3 regions of the Comamonas aquatilis genome follow, and region 2 is predicted to be linked to each of the others. Evidence: riboswitches for the same ligand, from Rfam matches in the RefSeq annotation. Region 2 holds a riboswitch; each other region holds the start of a gene.
The links. Region 2 has a riboswitch for cobalamin ahead of ACNAZA_RS08220 (TonB-dependent receptor domain-containing protein). Riboswitches for the same ligand answer to the same signal wherever they lie in the genome.
Positions count from the first base shown of each region.

Region 1 (5,650 bases), on a different contig from region 2:
GAGGCATGCCATAGCGTCCTGCCGTCACCGGAATTTTTTCCCCGCTGTCGAACACAAAAACACGCGGTTTGCCGGCGTTAGCCGCCATCTGTCCGGCCAGACGTTCACGGGCCGTCTTCAGCTGCGAGATCCGTGGACCGGCCTGTGCTTCGACGTCAAAGATGCGGGCCAGATTTCCCAGATCCAGCTCCACATCTTCCAGGGCCACTCGCTGCCGGGAATTCACCCGAATGCAAGACTCCGCCAGCACATAGGAAGCAATGCCATGCTCGGCAAGCAGCTCGGGAGTGACACCACCCGCCCGAAACCCATAACTCCAGCCAGCAAAGACAAAGTCCGTACGGGCGTCGACCATGGCTTCAAGACTCATGTCATGCGATGAAAGATTCGGCAAAAGATCCAGCACCGGTTTGATCTCCGGCGCAATCTCCTTGCGCGATGGAATGCCCGAGTAGCCCACCAGACGGTCCCCAAGCCCCAGAAAGAGAAACATCTCCGTGATGTTCACATCGTGGGTTACCACACGCTGCGGCACCTGGATATAGGTCTGCGGCTTGCCGCACACATCGAGCACCAACGGCGGGTCATGACGCTTCGGCTGCAACGCAGCAACTGCGTTGGAGTTTTCAGTCAATTGCGCTGCGTGGACCTGATCCGACACTGGAGCCCGATCACAGCCTGCAAGCAGCGCTGCAACCGGGAGCCAAAGCAGACAGAGCGCTGCATTGATAGATGGCATGTTTCTGTCTGCCCTCACCGCTTAGAAGCGCATATGCGCAGTGATCTCGAAACTGCGGCGATTGCCCAGCAGCCATTGCGTGCTGCCATAAGCAGATGCGGCATAGGTCTTGTTGGTCAGATTACGCCCCACGAGACTCAAACGGGTTTTGGGGTTGAGCTGCCAGCTCAGCACAGCATCCGCCACCGTATAGCCAGGCAAAACCGAGGTGTTGGCATTGTCATTGAAGCGGCTGCCCACATGACGCAGGCCCAACGATGCGCGCCAGTCGCTCACGCTGTAGTGAGCCCATAGATTGGCGGAATATTGAGGAATGTTCGCCGGACGATTACCTGCACGGCTGATGCCGGAGCCTCCTTCGCGCAACTCATCAAACTGCGCGTCCACGTAGGCCAGATTGCCTTCAAAGCGCAAAGATTTTGTGGCATTGAGTGCCGTAGTGAACTCCACGCCCTTGGATGACTGCTTGCCGCCTTGAACAGACTCTGCTGGGCGACTCGGGTCACGGGTGATGATGTCTTTCTTGGCGATATCAAACACCGCCACCGTCCACTCCCCACGGCCATTGCCCAGTTGCTGTTTGAGACCCAGCTCGATCTGCCGCCCCTTGGTCAGGCTGAAGCCCGAGTTGGATTTATTCAGGGACAGCAGACTGGTCACCGGATCATGCCCGGTACTCATCTGCGCATAAACATTGGTGCTTTCATTGATGCGATAGCTTGCGCCCAGGCGCCAGGAAGTGCCGCCCAGAGATTTATCCAGAGTGGCGCTGCTGATCAGATCCTTGCGGTCAAAGTCATACATATCTCTGCGCAGACCAGCCATCAGCTGCCATTGCTCGCTGAGTTTCCAGACATCCTCCACGTAGAAAGCGTTCTGCCGAATCTTGGACTCGACCCGTGCCTTGTACACATCCGGGCTGTCCCAATAACCATTGGAGGTATTCCAGGCAGAGACCACCGAATCGCCGCTATAAGGCGAGTTGTTGAGAGCGATAAACCGGGCCTCGGAAATATCCCAACCCGCGGCTATCTGGTGACGGCCGGGTTTGAAGACCACCCCCAGGCGGTTGCCCGTCTGCTCCAGATCGTGACCGATTTCCAGATAGTCATAGCGTGCAATCGTGCCCGCTGCGCGGTCGTAGTCATAGCCCTCTATATTTTTCCAGTGCCGATCGGCCTTGAAGTGATAGAGCTCGTTGCGCAGCGTCACCGCTTCACTAGGCTGCCACTCCACCTTGGCCTTGAAGCGCTTGTCCTTGAGACGGATATCGCTATCGAGAAAGTTGAAATTCTTGTCGCGCAATTCGGTGGCCAGACGGCCATCCACCACCGGCGTGCCGAAATAGCGTTCAGGTTTTTGATCGCTGATATCTGCCGTCAAGTCCACGCGCAAATCTGCGCTGGGCTGCCAGCGCAGCGCACTCATGATTTTCTTGCTGTCGCTCCTGCCAAGGTCGCGTTCGCCATCGCTACGTTCGCCATACAGATCAACACGGTAGCTCCATTCCTGGCCTATGGAGCCTGTTGCGCCTATGCCGGCGCGCGCGCTGCCATTCGAACCGGCGCCGACCATGGCTTCCACAGAGCGCTCGCGGCTTGGCTGCTTGCGCACGGCGTTCACTGTTGCGCCCATGGTGCCGCTGCCATACATCAACGACCCCGGGCCGCGCAGCACATCAAAGCGCTCATAGCCCCAGCTGTCATGCGGATAGGTCGTCGTGCCGGCAGCAACGCCCAGCATGATTCCATCTTCGGCCACACCCACCGAATTGACGCCGTTGAAACCACGGCTGGCGAAAGACAGACCGCCATTGCCAGGGGAGCTGGTGGCCGTCAGTCCCACGGTACGACTGACAGCATCCACCACGGCGGCATCGGCACGTTCTGTGATTTGCTCGGAAGAAACAGAATCCAGGCTGGCAGGCAAGTCCTTGACGGGAACGGCCACATAGGAGCCGGAGCGCGTTGTCTGATTGAGCTGCAGCTGGGGCAGTTCTCTATCGTCTTTGACGGTGACTTCCGGCAAAGTCGCGTCGGCAATGGCCAAGCTAGGCATCGCGGCCAGCAATTGCACTGCCGCGCAGCTGGCAGTCAACGCAAAACGGGTGGAGTAGGAATGAAGAGCACGCGCATTCGAGCGCATTGTTGTGTGAGGCATAGCTTCGGAAGCTCATACCGCCTGATGTGAAGGCCGCACACATAACAACCAGTCGCCGCAGGACGACAAGCGCAATAAGGCTGCCGTCCACACCCCGCAGACAGTTGTGAGAAAGATGCGCAAAGCGCACCGCCATCAGCTCCAGGCCGGTCTCCGGGCTCACAGAATTCTTTATGGTTCAAATAAAGCAGATCTGACCTTCCCAAGCAGCCAATCCAAACAAAGTTGGATCAGCAGCGCTCAGTGGCTGAAGTCTGGAGATATCCGGACTTCTTCAGATTTTTTCTGTCTACCGTTGCGGGGGCAGCCAAGGACTCAGGCTTTTCGGCCCTTACCTTGTTCCCGTTTCACTCGCATCTTCATGCAAGCACCTGAAGTTGGTTTGCTAATTGATTAGCGTTGCGGATTCTATCCGTGTCAGGCGAAAGATTCCCGATTGCACGCTCGACATTCATATTTTTCAAGGTAAGAGAACGCCACTCCATAGAGCCTGTGCCACGTCAGCAGCCAGTTTTATGAACCCATCATTTTTTGGCGATGCTAGCAGCCTCCATGTGAGAGCACGGGCCTGCCCTTGATGAATCGCGTCAACTACGCCTGCGCAGCAAATAAATATCCATGATCCAGCCGTGCTGCTGACGAGCTTGCTGCCGCCTGGCACTGATGTCAGCCTTGACCTGCACCAGCCGCCCCTGCATCAGGATTTGCTGCGGCATGCCCAGATAGGCGCCCCAGAAAATATCGACATCGGGCTCGGCCACCTGTTCGTAAGAGCATTGGCCGTCCAGCATGACAACAAGCGTATCAACGCCTGCCGGCCAGGCTGCCTCGCGCAGCTGGCGGCCGGTGGTCACCAAAAACGGCGCTCCGATATCGTTGAGCGCTATACCATGCGCGCTGCACAAGACCTGCATCGATGTGATGCCGGGCACCACCTTTACCTGCGACTTGGCCAAGCCCAGACGCGAAGCAATGCGCAAAGTGCTGTCATACAAGGCGGGATCGCCCCAAACCAGCAAGGCCACACGACCTCGCTCATGCCCAGACTCATGCCCATGGCCCGCAGGCAGGTGGGTAGATAAACACGCCCTCCAGCGCTCAGCGATGGCGTCATGCCATTCATTGACCTGCTGATCGTAGTCGTCCCCTTGCTGGCGGCGCACAGGCATATCGAAGTGCGCAATACGACTCGAGTCCATGCACAGATGTTGCAAAAGCGTCATCCGCACTTGCGCCAGTTCGGCCTTGTTGTCCTCCTTGTGCGGCAGCAGGATCAGATCGGCCTGGCGTATCGCCTTCTCTGCCTCGCGCGTTATGTGGTCGGGGTTGCCGGTGCCGATTCCGATCAGAAACAGCTCCAGCATCAGATCCCCTCAGCGCCAGCGGGAAAACGGGGCTCCTCGCCGCGAGGACGGTAACGCCGGTCATAGTCGTCGGCATAAAGACGGCTGAGCCCGAAACCTTCCTGGCTCAAGGTCCGTCCCACCAGAATCAAGGCACTGCGCTGCAAGGCATTGGTCTGCGCCGCTGCAGCAATCTCCCCCACACAGGTACGCACAATGACCTCATCCGGCCAGGAGGCTCGCCAGACAATGGCTGCCGGGCAATCGGCGCCGTAATGCTCCAGCAGTTCCTGCTGCACTTGCTCTGCCACATGCACCGAAAGATGAATGGCCAGCACCGCCCCTGTGGCGGCAAAAGCTGCCAGCGCCTCTCCGCTAGGCATGCTGGAGGCTCGCCCCGAGGTCCGGGTCAGTACGACGGACTGGCAGGAGCCCGGCAGCGTCAACTCCGCGCCAAGCGCTGCAGCCGCTGCGCTAAAGGACGGCACACCAGGCGTCACCGTATAAGGAATCTGATGCTCGCGCAGGCTACGCAGCTGCTCGCCCATGGCCGACCAGATGCTGAGGTCGCCCGAGTGCAAGCGGGCCACATCCAGACCCTGCTCATGGGCTTTCTGCATTTCCGCGACGATGTCCTGAAGCGACATGGGTGCCGTGTTGACCAGGCGCACGCCCTCGGGGCAATGCGCCAGCAACTCCGCGGGGACCAGCGAGCCCGCATACAGACACACAGGGCAGGAGGCCAAAAGATCACGCCCACGCACCGTGATCAGATCTGCAGCGCCCGGGCCGGCGCCTATAAAGTGAACTGTCAAGAAAGAACTCCTGTTTTCATTGAATAAGAAGCCGGCATGCAGTGGGCAATCGCCAGCGTTGCATGCCGGTCGGCCGACACCATGCGCGGCAAGACCAGGTGGACGGCTTCATGCATATGCCTACGCTTAGGACTGTGATCTGCCAAAAGCTCTGCATGCTTTGCGGCGCTGCCTGCCAACTGCTCGGCGCCGCAGATGGCCAAGGCCTCGGACACGCTGCCGACGCCAAAACGCTGCTCAATGCGCAAAGAGACAGAGTCGGTATTGACCTGTCGAATGCTGGCTTCCTCGCACATCCAAAAATCTGCATGTGGTGTTGCCGACGCGGCCCAGCGCTTCAATTCAGGCCAGGCAGGGGTATGCAGCCTGGACGCCAATACGGCATGGGTCCAGTTGCTGTCCGTCAGCTCGGATGCCGCCAGCGCTTGACATGCCTGCTCCCAGCAATCGCTGAAAGACTGCTGCAGCGCACCGGCCCGAAACCCCCAGCCAGCGATCAGCGCCATCATGCGCTCCACACCCACTGGACCAGAGGTCTGGAAATGTTCCACGACTGCATGCGTCCCAGAGGCTGGGCTTCGCTCCACTGCAGC
Region 1 is NZ_CBCSIW010000005.1:243,444-249,093, reverse strand. It holds gene ACNAZA_RS09575 (ABC transporter substrate-binding protein) at 1-634, opposite strand, end outside; gene ACNAZA_RS09570 (TonB-dependent receptor) at 761-2,899, opposite strand; cobalamin riboswitch at 3,027-3,289, opposite strand; gene cobF (precorrin-6A synthase (deacetylating)) at 3,487-4,263, opposite strand; gene cobM (precorrin-4 C(11)-methyltransferase) at 4,263-5,057, opposite strand; gene ACNAZA_RS09555 (cobalamin biosynthesis protein) at 5,054-5,566, opposite strand; gene cbiT (precorrin-6Y C5,15-methyltransferase (decarboxylating) subunit CbiT) at 5,563-5,650, opposite strand, start outside.
Region 1: it holds a riboswitch for cobalamin, as region 2 does, so the genes downstream of both, ACNAZA_RS09570 (TonB-dependent receptor) here and ACNAZA_RS08220 (TonB-dependent receptor domain-containing protein) in region 2, are expected to answer to the same signal.

Region 2 (5,650 bases):
TTCACGCCCACATAGCCGCTGCGGCCCTCTGTGGCGTAGGTGCGGGCCAGCTCATAGCGCTTGTCGGTGAGGTTGTTGATGCGTGCCACCAGACTCCAGTTGCGTGTCAGCTCCTTTTGCGCCGTCAGATGCCACAAGGTGTAGCCGCCCAGCTCAAACTTGTTGGCCGCATCGTCAAAGCGCTTTCCCGATGTCTGCATCTGGGCACCCAGCCTCCAGCCCGCCACCAAGGTGTCGGCCGAAAGGCTGGCATGGCGCTTGGAGCGACGTGCCAGCTGCAAGTCCTTGTCCGTATCGCGCGGATTCTGGAAGTCCACCGAGCCCTGCAGATTCACCACGCCCACGCGGGTGGTGGCAGCCAGGGTAATGCCTTTATAGCGGGCATTGGCCACGTTGGCATAGCAGCCGCCGAACTGACCGTTATTGCCCGGGCATGCACCGGTGTTGCTCACATAGTTGATGAGATTGGAGAGATTGTTGCGATAGGCCGTGGCCGAGAAACTATTGCTGCCCTTCCCCCATTTCAGGCCCAGCTCCACATTGCGTCCCTTCTCGGGCTGCAGCGAGGAATCGCCATACATGCTGAAGCGCTGATACAGCGTGGGTGCGCGGAAAGCCGTGCCCGCCGATGCCGTGGCTCGCCAGTTCGGCATGAACTCATAGCCATAGGCGGCACTGCCCGTGGTGTTGCCGCCAAACTCGCTATCGCGATCATGGCGTGCATTGAGTTGCAGCGTGTGCTTGCCGGCACGCAGACCGTAGCCCAGAGCCAGGGCGTTTTGCGAACGCGTGCGGTCGATATTGCCGTTGACCAAGCTGTCCTCACGACGCTCCAACGCCGCAGTCAGGGTGGAGGCGCCCAGCTTCCATTCGTTCTGGAACAGATAGTTGTGCAAGCGCGTGTCGGTTTCATAGACCGAGGGCTTGGTAGCGTAGTAATCGCGCGACTGTGTGTATTGCAAACGGGTGCTGTAAACATCGCTCCACTTGGCTTGCCAGTTCAGGCCCAGGGTTTGCATCTTGTTGATGCTGCGATCATCGGCAATAGGAGCACTCTTTGATATGGTCGCGTCATAACCGGAATTGACGTAACTCTCCAGCGCTGTGGCCTCCACGCGCTGGTTGGGCGAGATCTGGTAGCCAATGCGGGCATTGAAGGCATTGTTGCGATAGCCGTCCGCATCTGGATTGAAGCCCGCCGAGGTTTTGGCGTTAAAGCCGTTGCTGCTGGCATGCGATGCACCCAGGCTGTAATCCCAACCATTGAGGCCGCCGCTGATGCCGGTCTGTGCCGTCACCGTGCCGCGGCTGCCCCAGCCCAGGCCGATATAAGGCTTGGGCTTGCCCTCGCCCCGCTTGGTGAAAATCTGCACCACGCCGCCAATCGCATCCGAACCATAGACGGCAGCCGCCGGGCCACGCAACACTTCAATGCGCTCAATGGACTCGAGTGGAATGTTCTGCCAGGAAGCGCCGCCGGTCGATTGGGAATCGACGCGCACGCCGTCGATATAGACCGCCGTAAAACGGGTCTCGGCTCCGCGCAAATAAACGCTGGTGGAGGCACCAGGGCCGCCGTTGCGCACCATCTCGATACCGGGCAGGCGCGAGAGTACATCGGCCACGCCAGCCGCACCACTGGTTTCGATGGTCTCGCGGTCCACGATGGACATATCCGCCACCAGATCGGACAGCGGCTGTTCGATACGGTTGGCAGTCACCACCGTCTCGGCCATGGCTGCGGTATCGGCCAAGGCGATTTGCTGAGCCAGCACAGGCGCAGACAACATGCAGCTGATGGCAGCAGCCACCAGGGAAGGACGGTGAAAAATGGAAGCCGTGCTGGCGTGCACGTGCGAGGCCACGGATGCAGTCTTGCATCGGGGTTGGTGTTGCGAACTCATGGGAAGCGACAAAACAATAGATACCCGGCGCCAACCTCCCCGTTGGCAATTGGGAAAAAGACGTGCCCACAGCTGAAGGCAGACAATCCACATCGTTGGCCGGTATCCGGGCTAAGCGAAACGTCCTTTTGCGAGCCTTCCCAGCACGCGCAGCGCCAGTGGCAAAGATGAAAAGGAGATGCCATGCATCTATTCGCTGACCGTTGCGGGGGCAGCGCAGGCACGGATCGCACCGCTTTGCGGCTTCACCTCCCTGCTTCCCGTTGAACTGGGGTCGCAGAAAAGCAACTCCGAGCACCAACAGCGGCGCATTCTAATTAGTTTTGACTGCACGGCCTCCTTCAATCAGAGTACCCCGTTGACGATTATTTACTATATAAATGAATTTGGCGCTTTATGCACCTGTGTTGCACGCTACGATTTTGGTAGAGGAAAATCTCCAACCGAAAAGCCATGCGCGCGTGTTTCAGGTGTACTTAGCTTGCATCCGCCTTTCATGCACAAAGTCTCTCGGATTTCTGCACTTATTTACGGACCGCAAGACCTACAATGGCCGAGTCTATGATCCCCCAGACTTCTCTTGACCTCATTGCCGAGCGGGTAGAACGTTTAATGGTGCGCCACGAAGAACTTCAGCGCACCAACACCCTGCTGACCGAGCAAGTTGCCGCCCTGACCCAAGAGCGCGACTCTCTGCGCCTGCGCCTGCAAGCTGCACGCGCACGTGTGGACGCGCTGATCGAACGCCTGCCCGCCAACCAGGGCGAGTGATTCCCCAGACATTGCCACCAGACGCCCGCCCATGAAGCAGATCGAAGTGCAAATTTTGCAGCAAAGCTACATGCTGACCTGCCCCGAAGGTCAGCAAGAGCGCGTGCTGGAAGCCGTGCGTCGCGTGGATGAGGCCATGACCGGCATCCGCGACAGCGGCAAGGTACGTTCTCGCGAGCGTGTAGCTGTACTGGCTGCACTCAATATGGCTTTCGATGTGCTGGACCGCGACGCCCAACAGACATCCCAACAAACACATATGAGCGGTGCCGCAGCTGAAACGCAGGCCGCGACCCAGACCGAACAGCTCAATCAGGAACAGCAGGCTGAACAACAGCGCCAACTGGAACTGGCCGAGCAGCTGGTGCTCAAGCTCGATAAAGCTTTAGAAGACGATGCAAGGCTTTTGTGAAAGCCCGCAATCCTTGCGACAAATGCATCGCTTCGTGGCAAACGCAGTATCAATCGAAGTAAAATAACTCCTGTCTGCAGACCTGTCGGACTTTATATTTCCTTGAACCAATGCTCAATGAGCTCGGGCTTGGTAAATTTCCTGATGAGCGTGATCGTCTCGCGTCAGATGAACCCAACGTCAGGCTGCCCTCGCCCCCCTGAACCCCCGGTTCAGGATGACGGTCCGGTGGAGTTTGCAGACACCTTATTCCTGTGCAACCTGCTATTTCAGGCTGCACTTTCTGGGCTAGCAACACGCAGCCATCTCTTGAACCCAAAAAGCCGTTGAAGCTTGAAGCATCAACGGCTTTTTCGTTTATGGGCAATGCAAGTGATCAGGCGATGGCAGATTGAATCTTTGCCTGTGCATCTGCCATGACCTGGCCCAAACGCACCGGGCCCGCCGGCTGCCATGCGGGGTTGAACTGCAAACCCGCACTTTGCGGCCACAGCAAGACCACGGTGGAGCCCAGCAGAAAGCGCCCCATCTCCTCGCCTTGGGCCAAATGAATGGCTTGCTCGCCGGTGTAATCCCAGCTCTTTAGATGTCCCGTGCGCGGTGGGTTGACCACGCCATGCCAGACCGTGGCCATGCTGCCCACAATGGTCGCACCTACCAGCACCAGCACCATGGGGCCGTGCGCGGTATCGAACACACAGACCACACGCTCATTGCGCGCAAACAGTCCGGGCACTCCGCGCGCCGTGGCGGGGTTGACCGAGAACAGCTCGCCAGGCACGTAAATCATGCGCTTGAGCTGGCCGGCGCAAGGCATGTGGATGCGGTGGTAATCCTTGGGGCTGAGGTAGATCGTGGCAAAGCTGCCGTTGTCGAACTGGCGCGCCAGCGCTGTATCGCCACCCACCAGCGCCGTGGCACTGTATTGATGACCTTTGGCCTGAAAAATCTGCTCGCCCTCGATGGGGCCGAACTGGCTGATGGCACCATCTACAGGGCAAATCCAGTCAGCCTGGGCCAGAGGCCGTGCGCCAACTTTGAGTTCGCGCGTGAAAAATTCGTTGAAGGTGGCATAGGCCGCAGGGTCGGGATTGGCGGCTTCGCCCATGTCCACACCGTAACGGGCAATAAAGCGGCGAATGACGGATGTGGTCAAGCCACCGGCCTGCGCCTGGGCCAAACGACCCATGAGAGCGGTCAGCGCCTGCTTGGGCAACAGATATTGGGAAAGTACGGCGAGTCGTTCAGACACAGTGGATTTTTGCTATCAAAGTTATAGAGATCGAAGCTGGATTCTAGCCAAGCCACGGCCTGCTGTATTCGGTGTACTCCCCATCGCCTCAAACAGCAGATCGTGAGCTACTGCCAAATCCCCAAACCAGCCGAATGCCAGCACCAGGCGCACAATGAGCCGCTGATGCCATCAACATGCACGCCTGCCCATGCCTGATTCATCGCAGCAGCCCACCCGCTCCGCACCTGCAACCCCGGAGGTACCGCCCTCCATAACCGACACACCCTCGCTAAAACCGGCCTCTCCGGCGGCCCGAAATCCTGCACCCGCCGAGCCCCTGCTGACCGAGCACATGGCACCGGCGCTGCTGTGGCTGCGCAATTTCCTGCCCTCTCCTGTGGGCACCAATGCGGCAGAAGGTCTGCGCATGGCCGTGGGCGTGGCCCTGGGCCTGCTAATCACGGCATTGATCAGCCGTTGGTGGGACGGCCATGACAATGCGGTGTGGATTGTCTCTTCCATGGGTGCTACTGCCGTACTCGTCTTCGGCATGCCTGCCAGCCCGCTTGCCCAGCCCTGGCCCGTGTTGGCGGGATCGCTGCTTTGCATGCTGGTAGGCACACTGAGCGAGCACTTTGTTCCCGACGAAGCCCTGGCTCTGGCCCTGGCCGTAGGCCTTTCCGTCACCTTGATGGTGCCGCTGCGCTGTCTGCATCCACCGGCCGTGGGGCTGGCCTCTTTTGTGGTCCTGGAGCATGCACCGGGCATGGGAATGCTGTTGTTTCCCACTCTGTTCAACATCGTGGTGCTGCTGGCTTGCGCCGTGGCCTATGCCCTGGTCACCGGCAAGCGCTACCCTCATCCCCAGCATAGTCACCGCAAACAGCCCGGTGGCAGCCACTTCACTGATGCCGACCTTAACGCAGCACTGGCGCACTACAACCAGGTGCTGGACATCAGCCGTGCCGACCTGGAAGGACTGCTGCACCTGGCCGGCCGCGCTGCATTCCAGCGCACCTTGGGAGATTTGCGCTGCGCAGACATCATGAGCCAGCCCGTGTTTGCGGTGCAAGCCAGTGCTACGCTCAAAGAGGCCTGGGCGTTGATGCATGAGCACCGTATCAAGGCACTGCCGGTGGTCAATGAGCAACAGCAAGTCATAGGCATCATCTCCAACGCCGATTTTGTGCGCAATGCCAGCCAGGAGGTGCCGGATACCCAAAGCCTGGGCCAGCGCCTCAAATCACTGGTCATGGGCAAGTCCAGACACCAGGATGCAAAGAGCGTGCAAGACCTCATGGCGCACACAGTACAGACGGCCTACGCCAC
Region 2 is NZ_CBCSIW010000004.1:288,577-294,226, reverse strand. It holds gene ACNAZA_RS08220 (TonB-dependent receptor domain-containing protein) at 1-1,904, opposite strand, end outside; cobalamin riboswitch at 1,985-2,221, opposite strand; gene ACNAZA_RS08215 (DUF904 domain-containing protein) at 2,466-2,675, shown strand; gene ACNAZA_RS08210 (cell division protein ZapA) at 2,707-3,087, shown strand; gene asd (archaetidylserine decarboxylase) at 3,464-4,339, opposite strand; gene ACNAZA_RS08200 (HPP family protein) at 4,530-5,650, shown strand, end outside.

Region 3 (5,650 bases), on a different contig from region 2:
GTTCGTCATCATTTTGCGCGGCGTCAGCGACGAGGAGCAGGTGCAAGCCGTGCGCGCCAAGATGCAAGCCTCGCTGGAACAGCCGCTGACCAAGCTGCAAGGTATTCCCGAGGGCGAAAGCGTGACCGTGGGCATTTCCGTGGGCCAGGCCCTGTACCCGCGTGATGCTCAGGATGCGCAAAGCCTGCTCAAGCTGGCCGATCAGGACATGTATCGCCACAAAGGCCCGTCAGAGCGATAAGACTCTACGACAACCGGATCTGAATGATTTCAGATAAATAAAGCCTCAAGCACATATGCATAATGCACCCAAAGCTATCAATTAAATAGCAATCGATCCAACCGGCGAGTCACACCAAGACCCGCTGCCGCGCCCCGGTGCCAAGGCCTCCTAAAATGGCAGGCTCTCTGTGAAAGCTGTTCCCTCATGACCGCACGCAAACTCTTCGTTACCACCGCCCTGCCGTACGCCAACGGCAACTTCCACATCGGCCACATCATGGAATACATCCAGGCCGACACCTGGGTGCGTGCGCAGCGAATGCAGGGCAATGCGGTCAACTTCGTCGGTGCCGACGATGCCCACGGCGCGCCCATCATGATTGCCGCCGAAAAAGCCGGCAAGACACCCCAGCAGTTCGTGGCCGACATTGCCGCCGGCCGCAAGCAGTACCTCGACGGTTTTCATATCGCCTTCGACAACTGGAGCAATACCGACAGCCCGGAAAACCACGAGCTGTCCAAGCAGATTTACCGCGACCTCAAGGCCGCCGGTTTCATCGAAACCCGCACCATCGAACAGTTCTTCGACCCCGAAAAGAACATGTTCCTGCCCGACCGTTTCATCAAGGGCGAGTGCCCGCGCTGCCACGCCAAGGACCAGTACGGTGACAACTGCGAAGTCTGCAGCTCGGTCTATGCGCCCACTGATCTGATCAACCCCTTCTCGGCCCTGTCGGGTGCCAAGCCCGTGCTCAAGAGCTCGGAGCATTTCTTCTTCAAGCTCTCGGACCCGCGCTGCGTGGAGTTCCTGACCGAGTGGACCCAGGACGGCAAGCATGTGCAGCCCGAAGTGGCCGCCAAGATCAAGGAATGGTTTGGCGTGCGCACCAACCCCGATGGCACGACCAGCGAAGGCCTGGGTGACTGGGACATCTCGCGCGATGCGCCTTACTTCGGCATCGAGATTCCCGATGCGCCGGGCAAGTACTTCTATGTCTGGCTGGATGCGCCCGTGGGCTATCTGGCATCGCTCAAGGAATTGCTGACCCGCCGTGGCGAGAACTTTGACGCCTATATGGCCGACCCCGATCTGGAGCAGTACCACTTCATCGGCAAGGACATCATCACCTTCCACACGCTGTTCTGGCCGGCCATGCTGAAGTTCAGCGGCCGCAAGACGCCGACCAAGATCTGCGTGCACGGCTTCATGACCGTGAACAACGGCGAAAAGATGAGCAAGAGCCGCGGTACGGGCTTGGATCCGCTCAAGTATCTGTCGCTGCAAATGAACCCCGAGTGGCTACGCTACTACCTGGGCGCCAAGCTCAACGGCAAGAACGAAGATATCGACTTCAACCCCGAAGACTTCATGCTGCGCGTCAACTCCGATCTGATCGGCAAGTACGTGAACATCGCTTCGCGCGCCGCCGGTTTCCTCACCAAGCGTTTTGGCGGCAAGCTGACCCAGATCAGCGAAGACGGCCAGACCCTGCTGGCGGCGCTGCGCGAACAGCAGACAGCCATCGTCGCCGCCTACGAGGCCCGCGACACGGCCCGCGCCGCGCGCGAGATCATGCTGCTGTGCGATCGCGTCAACAGCTATGTGGACGCCAACAAGCCCTGGGAGCTGGCCAAGAAGGAAGGCATGGAAGCGCGCCTGCACGATGTGTGCACGACCTGCATCGAAGCCTTCCGCATCCTGACCATTTATCTGCAGCCCATTTTGCCCAGCGTGGCCGCCGAAGTGTCCAACTTCCTGATCGTGCCGCCCGAAAGCTTTGGCGATGTGGCCAAGCCTCTGGGAGAAGGCCACCAGATCGGCGAGTACAAGCATTTGATGCAGCGCGTCGACCCCAAGCAGCTGGAAGCGCTGTTTGAAGCTCCCGCAGGTCAGGCCGCTCCTGCTGCCGCTCCGGCAAAGGCCGAGAAAAAGGCGGCCAAGAAGGCCGAACCCGTGATCGACCCCAACGCCCCGGGCGGCGAGCCGCTGGCCGAAACCATCAGCATCGACGACTTTGCCAAAGTCGATCTGCGCATTGCCAAGATTCTCGAATGCAAGAGCGTGGAAGGCTCGACCAAGCTGCTGCAACTGACGCTGGATGTGGGCGAAAAGGACGAGAACGGCCAGCCCAAAACCCGCAATGTGTTCAGCGGCATCAGCAGCATGTACAACCCCGAGCAGCTGCAAGGCAAGCTGACCGTGATGGTGGCCAATCTGGCCCCGCGCAAGATGAAGTTCGGCCTGTCCGAAGGCATGGTACTGGCCGCCAGCCATGCCGACGAAAAGGCAAACCCCGGCATCTATGTGCTGGAACCTTTCCCTGGTGCCGCTCCCGGCATGCGGATTCACTGATGCCATCCCCCCTGAGGCGCTTTGCGCCTTCCCCCAAGGGGGACGACACCTTCGCCGCGAGGCGGCGGGGCCGCCTTAGGCTCTGGCTCGGTGTCTCCTCGCTGGGGCGTGCTTTGTCGAGCTCCTGCAGGCCATGGCTTGCAGGGGCTTTTTTATGCCTGCTATCCCTGTCTGGCTGCGCCGTGGTGGCCGTGGCGGGCACGGCCGTAAGCATCACAGCAGGGGCTGTGGGCCTGGCCGCCGATGCGGCGATTGGCACGGTCAAAATCGTGGGCAAAGGCGTGGGCAAGGCTGCAGACGCCGCGCTGGACGACGAACCTGCCGATTGAATGACGGCGAGCGCAGCTGCGTATAGCCACAAGGCCAACACGTTATACTGCGCCCGTTTTGAAGCGGGTTGACCGGCTGGCCATGCATGGCCGCTGCCAGCCCTTCATTGCGACAACAGGTGCCCAGGCTTAGGCCACGGGTTCAACGGGAACAGGGTGAAAATCCCTGGCTGCCCCCGCAACGGTCAGCAGATAAACCATTTCCACGCCCCCAGGGGCAAACCACTGATGTCCTACGTGGCCTCCCAGCGAGGTGCGCGGCGACATTGGGAAGGTGAAATGGCAGGCATCACGCCATCTGCGAGCCCGGATACCGGCCTGTTGAGCACCGTGCCCCTGGGGAAGCCCCCGGCGTGCGGTATTTGCAACGACCGTCTGCGGGGAGCAGAAGTGGCTGCTTCCCTGCCCGGCGGTCAAAAAGCGCTGCAGCAAGGCCTGGGCATGTCACCTGCAGGCAGATGGTCAGCACTTTGTTGACCTCCATGAACCACCCTGACTTTGCAGCCAGAGCCCCTTCTCTCCATCCCATCGCTGCTGCGGCATTCCTGACCTGCCTGAGCGCGCTGTCCGCCACACCGGCCCTGGCCAGCGATGCCGACACGCCCGCGTCCGAAGCCGCCATCACCTTGCCCGCCGTCCATGTCACGGCATCGCCCGAAGGCGCACTGGGTCTGTCCCTGCCTTCCACCTCCGGCAGCCGGACCGGCATTGCCACACTCGACCTTCCTGCCAGCCTGGACCATGTGAACAGCGATACCTGGCAGGAGCGCGGCGACTCGCGCATGGCCGACATCATCGGCCGCACCGTGGGCATGACGCCGCTGTCGGCCACCAGCTACAACAGCCTGTCCTTCAGCACGCGCGGCTTCACCGGCACCAACTCCGTGGGCATTGCCGAGGACGGCGTGCGCCTGGGCGTGGCCTCGTCGACCACACCCTACCCCGCCAACAGCTGGGGCTATGAGCGGGTGGAAGTGCTGCGGGGACCAGCTTCCATCGTCTATGGCTCGGGTACCGTGGGAGCCACGGCCAATGTGGTGCGCAAGCAGCCCACGCGCGAGACGGTGCGCGAGGTACTGCTCGGTGCCGGCTCGCATGGTTCGGCCAAGCTGGGCCTGGGCATGGGTGGCGCACTCAGCGAGACCCTGAGCTACCGGGTGGACGCCTATGGTCACTACACCAACGGCGAGCACGATATGAGCCGCGCCAGCGGCGGCAAGCTGATGAGCACGCTGCGCTGGCAACCCACGGCCGCGCTGCGCGTGGAGCTGCTGGCCGATGTCAGCGACGAAAAGCCCGCCCGCTACTTCGGCACGCCCACCTTGAACGGCGCCATCGTGCCCGAGCTGCTGGGCCGCAACTTCAACACCGACGACAGCACCATCCGCATCAAGGACAAGCGCGTGCGCGCCCGGGCGCAGTACCAGATCAACGATGAGCTGAGCGTGAGCAACGAGCTCTATCACTTCAAGGCCGACCGCTACTGGCGCAATATCGAGGCCTACCGCTACAACCCGGCGGCCCAGACCATCACCCGCAGCGACTATATCGAGCTGACACACGATCTGGAGCAGGCCGGCAACCGCCTGGAATCCAAGCTCAAGGCCGGCGCCCACCAGCTGGTTGTGGGCTGGGAAGTGAGCCGAGCCAAATTCGGCTATGCCTCGTCCGGCTTTGACTACTCCACCACGATGCCCGTGAATGCCACCTATCACGGCTGGGACAACACCAGCGCCATGATCCCGCGCTTTACCACGGCAGCCACCACGCATGACTTCTACGCCGAAGACGCCTGGACGCTCAGCGAGCGCTGGCTGCTGCTGGCCGGCATACGCCGCGACCTGACGGACTTCAACAGGAACGACCTGATCGGAACCGGCTCGTTTGGCAAGAACTTGGGCGGCACCGCCTGGCGCCTGGGCCTGACGCACAAGCTCAATGCGCAGACCAGCTTGTACGGCCAGGTCTCCCAAGGCCATGACCCTGTCACCAATGTGCTGACGCTGAACCTGGCCAATCGCGATTACAAGCTGACCACGGCGCGCCAGATCGAAGTCGGCATGAAGCAGCAGTTCGGCCAAGGTCTGGGCGAGTGGACGGCGGCGGCCTACCGCATCGAGAAGAAAGACATCATCACCCGCGATCCGAACAACAGCCTGCTGTCGGTGCAAGGCGGCAAGCAGCATTCGCAAGGCCTGGAGCTGAGCACGGTGCTGCGCCTGTCGCCCAGCTGGCGCCTGGAAGGCAATTACGCCTTTGTCGATGCCAAATACGACCAGTTGATCGAAGCCGGCGGCGCTGACCGCTCCGGCAATCGCCCCAGCAACGTGGCGCGCAACACCGCCAATCTGTGGACCCACTACACCACCCACAGCAGCATCGGCCGCTGGCAGGCATCGCTGGGCGCGCGCGCCGTGGGCAGCCGCTTTGCCGACAACGCCAATACGGCCGTCAGCGGCGGCTACACCGTCTGGGATGCGGCTTTGAGCTGGCGCCCCCAGCCCGGCAGCACCTACCGCCTGACGGTGCGCAATCTCGGCGACAAGCTCTATACCTACTCGGCGGTGTCGAACGCCAGGGCTTCTCAGGCCTATCCGGGCGAGGGACGTCGTCTTGATCTGACGGCCGAATTCACGTTCTGAACGCAGTAGCAAAAGCCATAGCTAGCAGCGCATGAAATTCCTCAACTTCATGCATAAAACCCATTGAAAACGAGAATACACATGCGCTGTCAGCTTCCATTTTT
Region 3 is NZ_CBCSIW010000012.1:29,978-35,627, reverse strand. It holds gene ACNAZA_RS14420 (GGDEF domain-containing protein) at 1-241, shown strand, start outside; gene metG (methionine--tRNA ligase) at 428-2,575, shown strand; gene ACNAZA_RS14410 (hypothetical protein) at 2,689-2,904, shown strand; cobalamin riboswitch at 3,005-3,240, shown strand; gene ACNAZA_RS14405 (TonB-dependent receptor) at 3,387-5,546, shown strand; gene ACNAZA_RS14400 (ABC transporter substrate-binding protein) at 5,628-5,650, shown strand, end outside.
Region 3: it holds a riboswitch for cobalamin, as region 2 does, so the genes downstream of both, ACNAZA_RS14405 (TonB-dependent receptor) here and ACNAZA_RS08220 (TonB-dependent receptor domain-containing protein) in region 2, are expected to answer to the same signal.